2 regions of the Streptomyces sp. NBC_01707 genome follow, and region 1 is predicted to be linked to the other one. Evidence: riboswitches for the same ligand, from Rfam matches in the RefSeq annotation. Region 1 holds a riboswitch; the other holds the start of a gene.
What was found. A riboswitch is a leader RNA that binds a small molecule or an ion and turns the genes downstream of it on or off. The one in region 1 is predicted to bind thiamine pyrophosphate.
Positions count from the first base shown of each region.

Region 2: it holds a riboswitch for thiamine pyrophosphate, as region 1 does, so the genes downstream of both, OG963_RS09120 (cytosine permease) here and thiC (phosphomethylpyrimidine synthase ThiC) in region 1, are expected to answer to the same signal.

Region 1 is NZ_CP109190.1:5,241,717-5,247,017, forward strand. It holds gene OG963_RS23565 (IclR family transcriptional regulator) at 1-23, shown strand, start outside; gene OG963_RS23570 (SsgA family sporulation/cell division regulator) at 125-562, shown strand; gene OG963_RS23575 (YibE/F family protein) at 658-1,995, opposite strand; TPP riboswitch at 2,067-2,200, shown strand; gene thiC (phosphomethylpyrimidine synthase ThiC) at 2,193-4,001, shown strand; gene OG963_RS23585 (hypothetical protein) at 4,012-5,094, opposite strand.
Region 2 is NZ_CP109190.1:1,988,531-1,993,831, forward strand. It holds gene OG963_RS09110 (GMC family oxidoreductase N-terminal domain-containing protein) at 1-1,093, shown strand, start outside; gene OG963_RS09115 (hypothetical protein) at 1,106-2,044, shown strand; TPP riboswitch at 2,165-2,259, shown strand; gene OG963_RS09120 (cytosine permease) at 2,251-3,657, shown strand; gene thiM (hydroxyethylthiazole kinase) at 3,715-4,524, shown strand; gene thiE (thiamine phosphate synthase) at 4,521-5,301, shown strand, end outside.

The DNA of each region.
Region 1 (5,301 bases):
TCGTGTTCTCTATCAGTATCTGAAAAATCACTCCTTGTGATCTGCTATCGCGTGCACCACGATGGCGTCAATAGGGCCATGGGGGATCATTCCTGGCCAGATTCATCTACTGCGGGGTTGAACGATGCGCGAGTCGGTTCAAGCTGAGGTCATGATGAGTTTTCTCGTCTCCGAGGAGCTCTCATTCCGTATCCCGGTGGAGCTCCGGTACGAGGTATGCGATCCGTATGCGATCCGGATGACCTTCCATCTGCCCGGTGACGCCCCCGTCACCTGGGCTTTCGGTCGTGAGCTCCTGTTGGACGGCCTCAACAGCCCCAGCGGTGACGGTGATGTGCACATCAGTCCCACGGAGCCCGAGGGGCTGTCCGACGTACACATCCGGCTTCAGGTCGGCGCGGACCGCGCTCTCTTCAGGGCCGGCACAGCCCCACTCGTCGCGTTTCTCGACCGGACGGACAAGCTCGTACCCCTCGGCCAGGAGTGCACGCTGAGTGACTTCGAGGGAAACCTCGAGGAGGCGCTGGGCCGGATCCTGGCCAAGGAACAGAACGCCGGCTGAGAAGGTTTGCGCCGATGGTCGGCGCACCGGTCGAACACGGGTCTGCCGAACGGGTGATATGTGCTCCGCGCCCCGGACGGCCACTGCATCGAGCGTCAATGCCTCGTCCTGCGACGTCGGCCCTTTCCGTTCCGTGCGGGTGCCGAAGCTCCGGCTTCCGCGCCGAGCCCTGTGCGGTCCGCGGAGACGACCAGCGCCGCCAGCACCGTCGTCACCGGCACCGAGGCGACCAGTCCGATCGACCCGACCAGCGTTCGTACGATCTCCTCCGCCACGAGTTCGCTGTTGGCCACCGTGCCCACACTGCTCTGCGCGATCGAGAACAGCAGCAGCAGGGGAAGCGCGGCGCCGGCGTAGGCGAGCACCAGCGTGTTGACCACTGAGGCGATGTGGTCGCGACCGATCCTGATACCTGCCCGGTACAGCTTGCGTGCGCCCATCGTCGGGTCCGCCTGGTGCAGCTCCCAGACCGCCGATGTCTGGGTGACCGTCACATCGTCCAGCACGCCGAGCGAGCCGATGATGACACCGGCCAGCAGCAGGCCGCTCATGTCGATGTGGGGGTACAGGCCGTGGATGAGGCCGGTGCTGTCGTCGGTGTTGCCGGTCAGGCTTGCCCAGCCGATGAAGAGCGACCCGAGCAGCCCGATCAGCAGCAGCGAGATCAGCGTGCCGATGACCGCGACCGAGGTGCGGGCGGTCGGCCCATGGCACATGTAGAGCGCGATCAGCATGATCGCGCTGGCCCCGACGACCGCGACCAGCAGCGGATTCGAACCCTGCAGGATCGCGGGGAGGACGAACAGGGTCAGCACGGCGAACGACACGGCGAGCGCGATCAGCGCCATCACCCCGCGCAGCCTGCCCACCACGACCACTGCGAGAGCGAAGATTCCGGCCAGCACAGCCATCGGGAACTTCCGGTCCACATCCGTCACGGAGTACTGAAGGTCATGGGGCGCGTCGGGGGCGTACGCGACGATCACGCCCTGTCCCTCGTGCAACTGCCGTGGCGCGTCGGGCTGGACGATCTCGACGAAGGTCCTTCCCTTGTCGTGGCCGGTCGTCACCTGGATCGTGGCCTTTTCGCACAGCCCCGGCTGCCGGCCGGGAGTGGCGTTCCCCGACGGCGTGGTGGTGCTGCCGGTGGCCGGGGCCTGCGCGGCGTTCACGTCCTTGCAGTCGACCTTTTCCACGTTCGCCACCGTGGCCTGCTGGGTCTGCCGGTCGAAGCCGACGCCGGTGCGCTCGTGTGCGGGCGCGCCGCCCGGCCAGAGCACCACCAGACCGACCACCACGGCGGTGGTGAACGGGATCAGAACGGCCGCGATGACCTTGCGCAGGTGTTTCGAGACCGGTGCGGCAGGCCCGTGGCTGTGCGAGTGACCATGCTGGTGGTCCTGCGATCCGGAGTCATTTCGAGGGGACGTCACCGGGGGATCATCGCAAGAAGCGAAGGGGCCCACTGTTCAGTACGCCTCGAAGGGCGCTAGCTTGATGTCACCTTTGTACACGCGGGAGCTCGGAGCACCGGGCTGAGAGGGCGCTGATATCCGTACATCCGTACGGGACAGGCTGCGCCGACCGCTGAACCTGTTACCGGGTAATGCCGGCGTAGGGAGTAGGTCTCATGACCACATCGGACACACGCACGCCTGCCTCGAACCAGAGCGACGAGGCCGGGCAGTCCATCGGCTGGCACAAGGGATACGTCCAGGGCTCGCGCCCGGACATCCGGGTGCCGGTCCGGCAGGTGCACCTCACCAACGGCAACGCCGTGACGCTGTACGACACGTCGGGGCCGTACACCGATCCCACCACCGACACGGACGTCCGCCGCGGCCTCGCACCGCTGCGGGAGAACTGGATCGTCGCCCGCGGCGACACCGAGGAGTACGTGGGCCGCCCGGTCCGCCCCGAGGACGACGGGCTCAAGCACACCTCGCCGCGCGGTGGACTGCGCAACCTCGACGCGGTCTTCCCCGGTCGCCCACGGCAACCACGCCGCAGCCGTGACGGGCAGCCGGTGACCCAGCTCGCGTACGCCCGCCGGGGCGAGATCACCCCGGAGATGGAGTACGTGGCGATCCGGGAGAACGTCGAACCCGAGGTCGTACGCGAGGAGATCGCCGCGGGCCGCGCGGTGCTGCCGGCCAACGTCAACCACCCGGAGATCGAGCCGATGATCATCGGTAAGCGGTTCCTGGTGAAGGTCAACGCCAACATCGGCAACTCGGCGGTCACCTCCTCCATCGAGGAGGAGGTCGAGAAGATGACGTGGGCGACGCGGTGGGGCGCCGACACGGTCATGGATCTCTCCACCGGCCGCAACATCCACACCACCCGTGAGTGGGTTCTGCGTAACTCCCCGGTGCCCATCGGCACCGTTCCGCTCTACCAGGCCCTCGAGAAGGTCGATGGCAGGGCGGAGGAACTGACCTGGGAGATCTACAAGGACACCGTCATCGAGCAGGCCGAACAGGGCGTCGACTACATGACGGTCCATGCCGGCGTGCGCCTCCCGTACGTCCCGCTCACCGCGCGCCGCAAGACCGGCATCGTCTCCCGCGGCGGCTCGATCATGGCGGCCTGGTGCCTGGCGCACCACAAGGAGTCGTTCCTGTACGAGAACTTCGAGGAGCTCTGCGAGATCCTCGCGACGTACGACGTGACGTACTCGCTGGGCGACGGGCTGCGCCCCGGCTCGATCGCCGATGCCAACGACGAGGCGCAGTTCGCCGAACTGCGCACCCTCGGTGAACTCAACACGATCGCGAAGCGGTTCGGCGTCCAGACGATGATCGAGGGCCCGGGCCATGTCCCGATGCACAAGATCAAGGAGAACATCGACCTCCAGCAGGAGATCTGCGAGGAGGCGCCGTTCTACACGCTCGGCCCGCTGACCACCGATGTGGCCCCGGCGTACGACCACATCACCTCGGGCATCGGCGCCGCGATGATCGCCTGGTGGGGGACGGCGATGCTCTGCTACGTCACGCCCAAGGAGCATCTGGGCCTGCCCAACCGGGACGACGTGAAGACAGGGGTGATCACCTACAAGATCGCGGCCCATGCGGCGGACCTCGCCAAGGGACACCCGGGTGCGCAGGACTGGGACGACGCCCTGTCGGACGCGCGCTTCGAGTTCCGGTGGGAGGACCAGTTCAACCTGGCTCTCGACCCGGACATGGCACGGGAGTTCCACGACGAGACGCTGCCGGCCGAGCCGGCGAAAACGGCGCACTTCTGCTCGATGTGCGGCCCCAAGTTCTGCTCGATGAAGATCAGTCGAAGCATCACAGAGCAGTTCGGCGGTGACACCGGCTCGACGGCTGAAGAGATCGAGGCAGGGATGCTGGAGAAGTCGAAGGAGTTCGCGGCGGCAGGCAACCGTGTGTACCTGCCGCTCGCGGAGACGGGCGGCACGTCGGCCGGCTGACCCGGCCGCCTCAGCGGAGGGGGGCCCGCCAGGCCACCAGCCCCGGCCGGCCCGCCTCCGCGAAACCCACCGCGAACGGCTTGTCGCCGTCGTCCGTCACCAGGTGGATGCTGCACTCCGTCACGCTGTCGCCCGGCGGGATCGTCCGCGCGACCCAGTCGGAAGGACAGCCGGGGATTTTCGTGTCGACGACGAAGGGGGTCTTTCCCTGTATCTGCCGACCGCCCTCGGTGAGCAGGCGGACGCGGTTGGCCTGATCGGCGTAGAGGTCTTTCGGGCCGGGGTTGGTGTAGGTGACCGACACGTAGTACGGGATGCCGCGCCGCTCGTTCCCGTTGAGGCCGAGGTCCAGGCCCGCGAGGTCGGTCGCGCTGCCCCGGCGTACGGACACCAGCGTGGCGGGCAGTTCGAGTACGCCGTCCTCGCGGGCGTCCCATCGGACGCGGACGACTTCGCCCGGCTCCGCCAGCCCGGCGGACGCCGCCTCGAGGCCGCCCTCGACGCGCCAGGTGGCGACCGCGCCGCCCTCGTCGAGGTAGCCGTCGGCGTTGTGCGTCAGCGACAGCACGCCCACGCCCTTGGGCAGTGCGTAGGTCACGCAGGTGTTGTACGAGTCGCCGGGTGCCAGCGTCTTCGGCGCGGTGTCCGCGCAGGGCAGGTCGACCCCGCCTGGCCTGCCGCCGCTGACGTAGACCTTCTCCCCGCGCGCCCAGTCGGTGCCGTTCAGGGCGAAGTTGCTGTCCACCATGTAGGCAGCGGGGATCCTCTTCCGACCGGTGTTGGTGACTTCGAAGCTGAGGTAGTGGGGGACCATGCCTTTCAGCTCTTCGTCCGCCCGCGCCCCCCGCATGTCCTCCTCCGAGCCCCGGACCAGGCTCTTGACCGTGATCCTGACCTTGTACGACCGGTGGTCGGCGTCCGTGTGGACGACGTCCCGTGCGCCCGTCCGCACCGGCAGGTCCGTCCAGGAGGCAGGCCTCTCCGCGGCTCGCTCCACGGCCCCGCCCGTACCCTGTTCCCCCGCGCACCCGGCGAGGAGGGGTATCGCCGCCGCGCCCATGGCGGCCTTCTTGACGTATCTGGACAGGCGCATGGACTTCCCTTGCCGCACGATGATCCGGATCCGCCGGAGGACTGACGCATCGTAGGACGTCACACCGGGGGCGGAGGCGGCGGGTGGAGGGCCCGCGGTGCGGTTGCTGTCGCTTCCGGCGCTCAGCGGGAGTCCGGCCGAGCCGCAGGACCACGAGACGGGTCACTTTGCGCGCTCGACGCCGCCACGCTCGTACGGCCCCCACCG
Region 2 (5,301 bases), 3.3 Mb from region 1:
CAACTGGATGCTGAACGGCTGCCACTTCGACGCCAAGCGCTCCATGCTGCTGAACTACCTCCCCGCCGCGACCGCGCACGGCGCCGAGATCCGCCCACTCCACGAGGTGCAGACGATCGCGCCTGCCACCACACCCGGTTACCGCTACCGCGTCTCGTACACGCGGCTCGACGCCGGCGACTACCGGCTGCCGGTCGGTGCAGGGGCGATCGAGGCCAAGACCGTGGTGCTGGCCGCGGGCGCTCTGGCCACCCCCGTGCTGCTGCAGCGCTCGGCTCCTCTGCTCGGCGGCGTCCCGCAGGCCGTCGGGCGCTACTTCTCGGGCAACGGCGACCGCGTGTCCATCGCCGACGTCGACGAAGGCAAGGTGCGCGACCTGCTCGGTCTCGAGCGCGCACCGGGCATCCCGTACCAGGGCTTCCCCATCGGGAAGCCCATTGGTTCCATGTCGTACGACCGGCTCGACCCGGCAACGGCGGAGTTCACCCGTTTCTCCCTTCAGCAGATCTACTTCCCCGGCATCACCGACCTGCTGGCCCAGGCCACTGACGCCCCGGCGACGAGCTGGTTCGGCGTCCGCAAGAAGGAGCTGCGGGCACGCTGGCCGTCGTGGCTCTCCGTGCTCGCCATGACCGAGGACGACAACGAGGGCGTCTTCGGCCCGCCGCCACCCACCGGTAGCTCGACGCGCGTGGCCACATCGCTCTGCCTGTCCACGCTCTCGTACCGGCCGACGGCGAACACCCTGCGCGGCTGGGCCGCCGCGGACGCCGAGGCCCGCGCGGTGCTGGAACGCGACGGTCTTGCGCGGGTGCGGCCCTGGAGCGAGAACGCCGCCGGGTCCGTGAGCGCACACCCTCTCGCCTCCTGCCGGATGGGTGACGACCCCGCCACCTCGGCGCTCGACGAACGCGGCGAACTACGAGGCCACCCGGGTCTGTTCGTCACCGACGGTTCGGCGGTACCGACCTCGCTCTGCGTGAACCCCTCACTGACGATCGCGGCGCTGGCCGAACGGGCGTGTCCCGGCATCGTGGAGAGCACCGCCGAGGAAGGCGTGCGCGCACGGTACGGGGCCCCGGTGCCCCGGTGAAAGGAATCCCTCGTGAACTCGCTCTACCCGCCGCGGATGACCGGTCGTCCAGGGCGGCTCGAAGTCTGGTACGCGACGTTGACCGATCCGCGTACCGGGACCGGCGTGTGGATCCACCACGAAGTGGTGGCACCCCAGCACGACGGCCCGGTCCGGGCACACGGCTGGATATCCGTCTTCCCGCCGGACGGACCGCCGGTCACCGAGCGGTTCGGGGGCCGGGACGCTCCGCCGCCCCAGGGCGAGGCGTACTTCGAGGTGCCGGGGGTGCGGGCAACGCCCAGCCTGCTGGAGGGCACCGCGGGCGCGATCACCTGGCGTCTGACGGTCACCGGGGGCGGAGAGCCCCTCTACACCTTTCCGCGCTGGTCCTGGCAGCGTGAACTGCTCCCCGCCGCCCAGATCGTGCCTGCCCCCGACGCCGTTTTCGAGGGGGAACTCGTCTTCGGGGAAAGACGGTTCACCCTCTCCGACGCCGTGGGAGGCGTCGCCCGGATCGCCGGTCACGGCAATGCCCAGCGATGGGCGTGGCTCCATGCGGGCCTCGGTGGCGGGGACGTACTGGAAGTGGTGGCCGCCGTCGCCCGCCGTCCCACGATGCGGTGGCTGCCACCGCTGCCCATGCTTCAGCTGCGGATCGGTGGCACCGACTGGCCGCGCGACCCGTTGCTGACCGCGCCACTGCTGCGCGCACGGATCGGGCTGCCGGACTGGTCGGTCGCAGGCGGCGGCGCGCGGCGCAGGGTACGGATCGATGTGACCCAGGACCCGGTCGACTGTGTCTCGCTCTCCTACACCGACCCCGACGGAGCGACCGCCACATGCACCAACACCGAACGTGCGACCGTCGACGTGGTCGTCGAACGCCGCACCGGGCTGCGCCGCTTCGAGGTGGAACACCGCTGGCATCTGGATCGCACCGGTCACGCGGAGGTGGGGACCCGGCCGTGAGAACGGTGCGCCGCCCTCGTGACGCGGACCGCGTATCCACGCCCCGGAGGAACCCACCGAGTCGTCTGCCACGCAGACCTCGGTACAGGTGTTCGCAGGGACCGGGTTAGTCTGACCGTCGTACCGGACACGGGGTGCCCTACCCGAGGGCTGAGATCACACCCGTCGAACCTGAACCAGTTCGCACTGGCGGAGGGATGTCTTTCATGCCTTTGACGCATGTTTCCGGCGGGCTGCCCGCCGACGGCCGGCAGACCGTCTTCGACGGACGGATGCCGGTGGCGGCCGGCGACCTCCGGGTCGAGACGCACGGCATCGAGCCGGTCCCCGAGAGCAATCGCTACGGCGGTCCCGGGCGCCTGTTCAGCGTGTGGTTCGCTCCCAATCTGACCATGACCGGTGTATTCACCGGCACCGTCGGCATCGCCCTCGGCCTGGACTTCGCCACCGCGCTCGCCGCCGTCGTGCTGGGCACGGTGCTCGGCGCGGTGCCCACCGCCTACCTGGGGACCTGGGGGAGCCAGACCGGTGCCGGACAGCTGCCGCTGGCCCGGCTCGCCTTCGGCCGGGCCGTGACGGTGCCCGGCATCCTGCAGTGGCTGTCCTCGGTCGCCTGGGACGCGCTGATCGGGCTGTTCGGCGGGGACGCGCTCGCGCGGCTCTGCGGCTGGCCGTTCTGGCTCGGCGTGCTGGCCATGATGTTGGCCCAGGGCGCCCTCGGCGTGCTGGGCTACGAGGCCATCCACCGGCTCCAGATCGTCATGACCTTCGTACTCGCCGGCGCGTTCGCCCTGATCGCCTGGCGGCTGCTCGACGGTGTCCATCCGGTCGGAGCCGGCACCGCCCACGGCGCCGACCGGGCCGGCGCGTTCGTCCTGACCAGCACCATCGCGCTGAGTCTGGCCCTGTCCTGGGCCCCGTACGCCAGCGACTTCAGCCGCTATCTGCCACGCACCACCTCGCGCCCGCGCATGTTCTGGTTCACGCTGCTCGGCCTGGTGGTGTCCTTCGTGGCCGTCCAGGCCCTCGGGTTGCTGGGCGCGTCCGTACTGACCGACCAGACCGCCGCAGGGGTGGACAAGCTGCTGGGCGGTGGGGTGCTGGGCGCGTTCGGACTGCTCGCCGTGGCGCTGGCCGCCCTCTGCAGCAACGCCATGAACGACTACAGCGGTTCCTTGGCCCTGCAGACCGTCGGCGTGCGCATTCCCCGCCCGGCGGCCGCCGCCCTCGCCGCCGCGCTCGGCTTCCCTCTGGTGCTGTGGATGCACGCTGCCGACACCACTGCCCGCTTCCAGAACGTGCTGCTGTTCGTCGGCTACTGGATCCCCGGATTCGTGGCGATCGTCATCGTCGACTGGATCGCACGGGCCCGGACACGGGACGGTGCGGCGATCGATCTCGCCGCCGAGACCGCTCGGCCGAACTCCGGGTGGCCCCCGTTGCTGGCGTTCGCCGTCGCCTTCGCCGCGGCGGTGCCGTTCATGGACACCAGTCTGTACGTGGGACCGGTGGCCGCCGCCCTGCACAGCGCCGACCTCTCGTACTACGTGGCGTTCCTCGTGGCTCTCACCGTCTACGCGCCGCTGCGGCTACGCCGTCGCCCGCAGGACTGACCTGCCGCCGGCCGACGGACCCCGAACGACATCCCCTCCCCCACGGAGCGAAATCCCATGCCCGTTACATCCACCGATCACACCGCTTTCGTCCCGCAGGCCCTCGCACGCGTGCGGGCGGACTCCCCTCTGGTCCAGTGCCTGACCAACTCGGTGGTCACGGGCTTCACCGCCAACGTCCTGCTGGCGCTCGGCGCCTCGCCGGCCATGGTCGACATTCCGGAGGAGGCCGGCCCGTTCGCCCGGGTCGCCTCCGGGGTCCTGATCAATCTCGGTACCCCGCACGCGGAGCAGCGCTCCGCCATGGTCGAGGCCGCGCGGGCGGCGGGTTCGGCCGGCACCCCGTGGGTCCTCGACCCGGTGGCGGTCGGCGCGCTGCCGGTGCGCACCGCTCTGGCGCGAGAACTCCTGCGGCTGCGACCGACTGTGATCCGGGGCAACGCGTCCGAGATCATCGCGCTCGCGGGCGCGGGCGACGGCGGCCGCGGCGTGGACTCCTCCGACGGCGTCGGGGCCGCCGAGGATTCGGCCCGCGAGCTGGCGCGTGCAGCAGGCTGTGTGGTCGCCGTCTCCGGGCCTGTCGACTTCGTCACCGACGGGGTGCGCAGCGCCCGGATCGCCAACGGTGACGCCCTGTTGACCCGGGTGACAGGTGGCGGCTGCGCACTGGGTGCGGTGATGGCCGCCTTCGCGGCGGTCGACGAGGACCGCTTCGCCGCGGTCGTGGCCGCCGTCACCACGTACACGGTCGCCGCCGAACTGGCCGCGAAGGAGTCCTCCGGGCCCGGCAGCTTCGCCGTCGCCTTCCTGGACGCGCTCGCCGCACTGCAGGAAGCGGACCTCGGCGAGCGGGCGGCCCTCTCGTGACCGCGGCACCGGTGGATCTGTCGGTCTACCTGGTGACGGACACGGCCCAGTGCGCGGCCCGCGGCCGGAGCGTGGCCGAGACCGTCGCCCTGGCAGTGGCCGGGGGCGTGACCGCCGTGCAGATCCGGGAGAAGCACGCCACCGGGAGGGAGTTCCTGCACACGGTTCTGGAGGTGGCCGCCGTCCTTCCCGAACGAGTGACGCTGATCGTCAACGACCGGGTGGACGTGTTCCTGGCGGCCCGAGCCGCCGGCGCCCGCGTGACAGGTGTTCACGTCGGCCAGTCGGATCTGCCGCCGGCGGCCGTACGCGAACTGATCGGGGAGGACGCGGTTCTGGGCCTGAGTGCAGCCACCCCCGAGCAACTGCGGGCCGCCGCCGAGGATCCGGCGCGCGTCCACCACGTCGGCATCGGCGCGTTGCACGCGACCAGGACCAAGGCGGACGCCCCGGCCCCGCTCGGCCATGCCGGCTTCGCCCGCCTCGCCCGGCTCAGCGATCTGCCCGCCGTGGCCATCGGCGGCATCACCCCGGCCGACCTGCCGCGCCTGCGAGACGCCGGGGCGGTGGGAGCCGCCGCCGTCTCCGGCATCTGCGCCGCCGTGGACCCTCGTGCGTCGGCACGCGCGTACGCCCGGGCATGGCCCCGTGCCCGGCCGGAGAACCTCGCACGACCGCGCCGCGCGCGTGCTGACGATCGGCGGATCCGACTGCGGCGACGACCCGGAAGTCCACCCGCCCCGAAGGCGATGCCGATGCCGGGCGCCCACGGTAGGA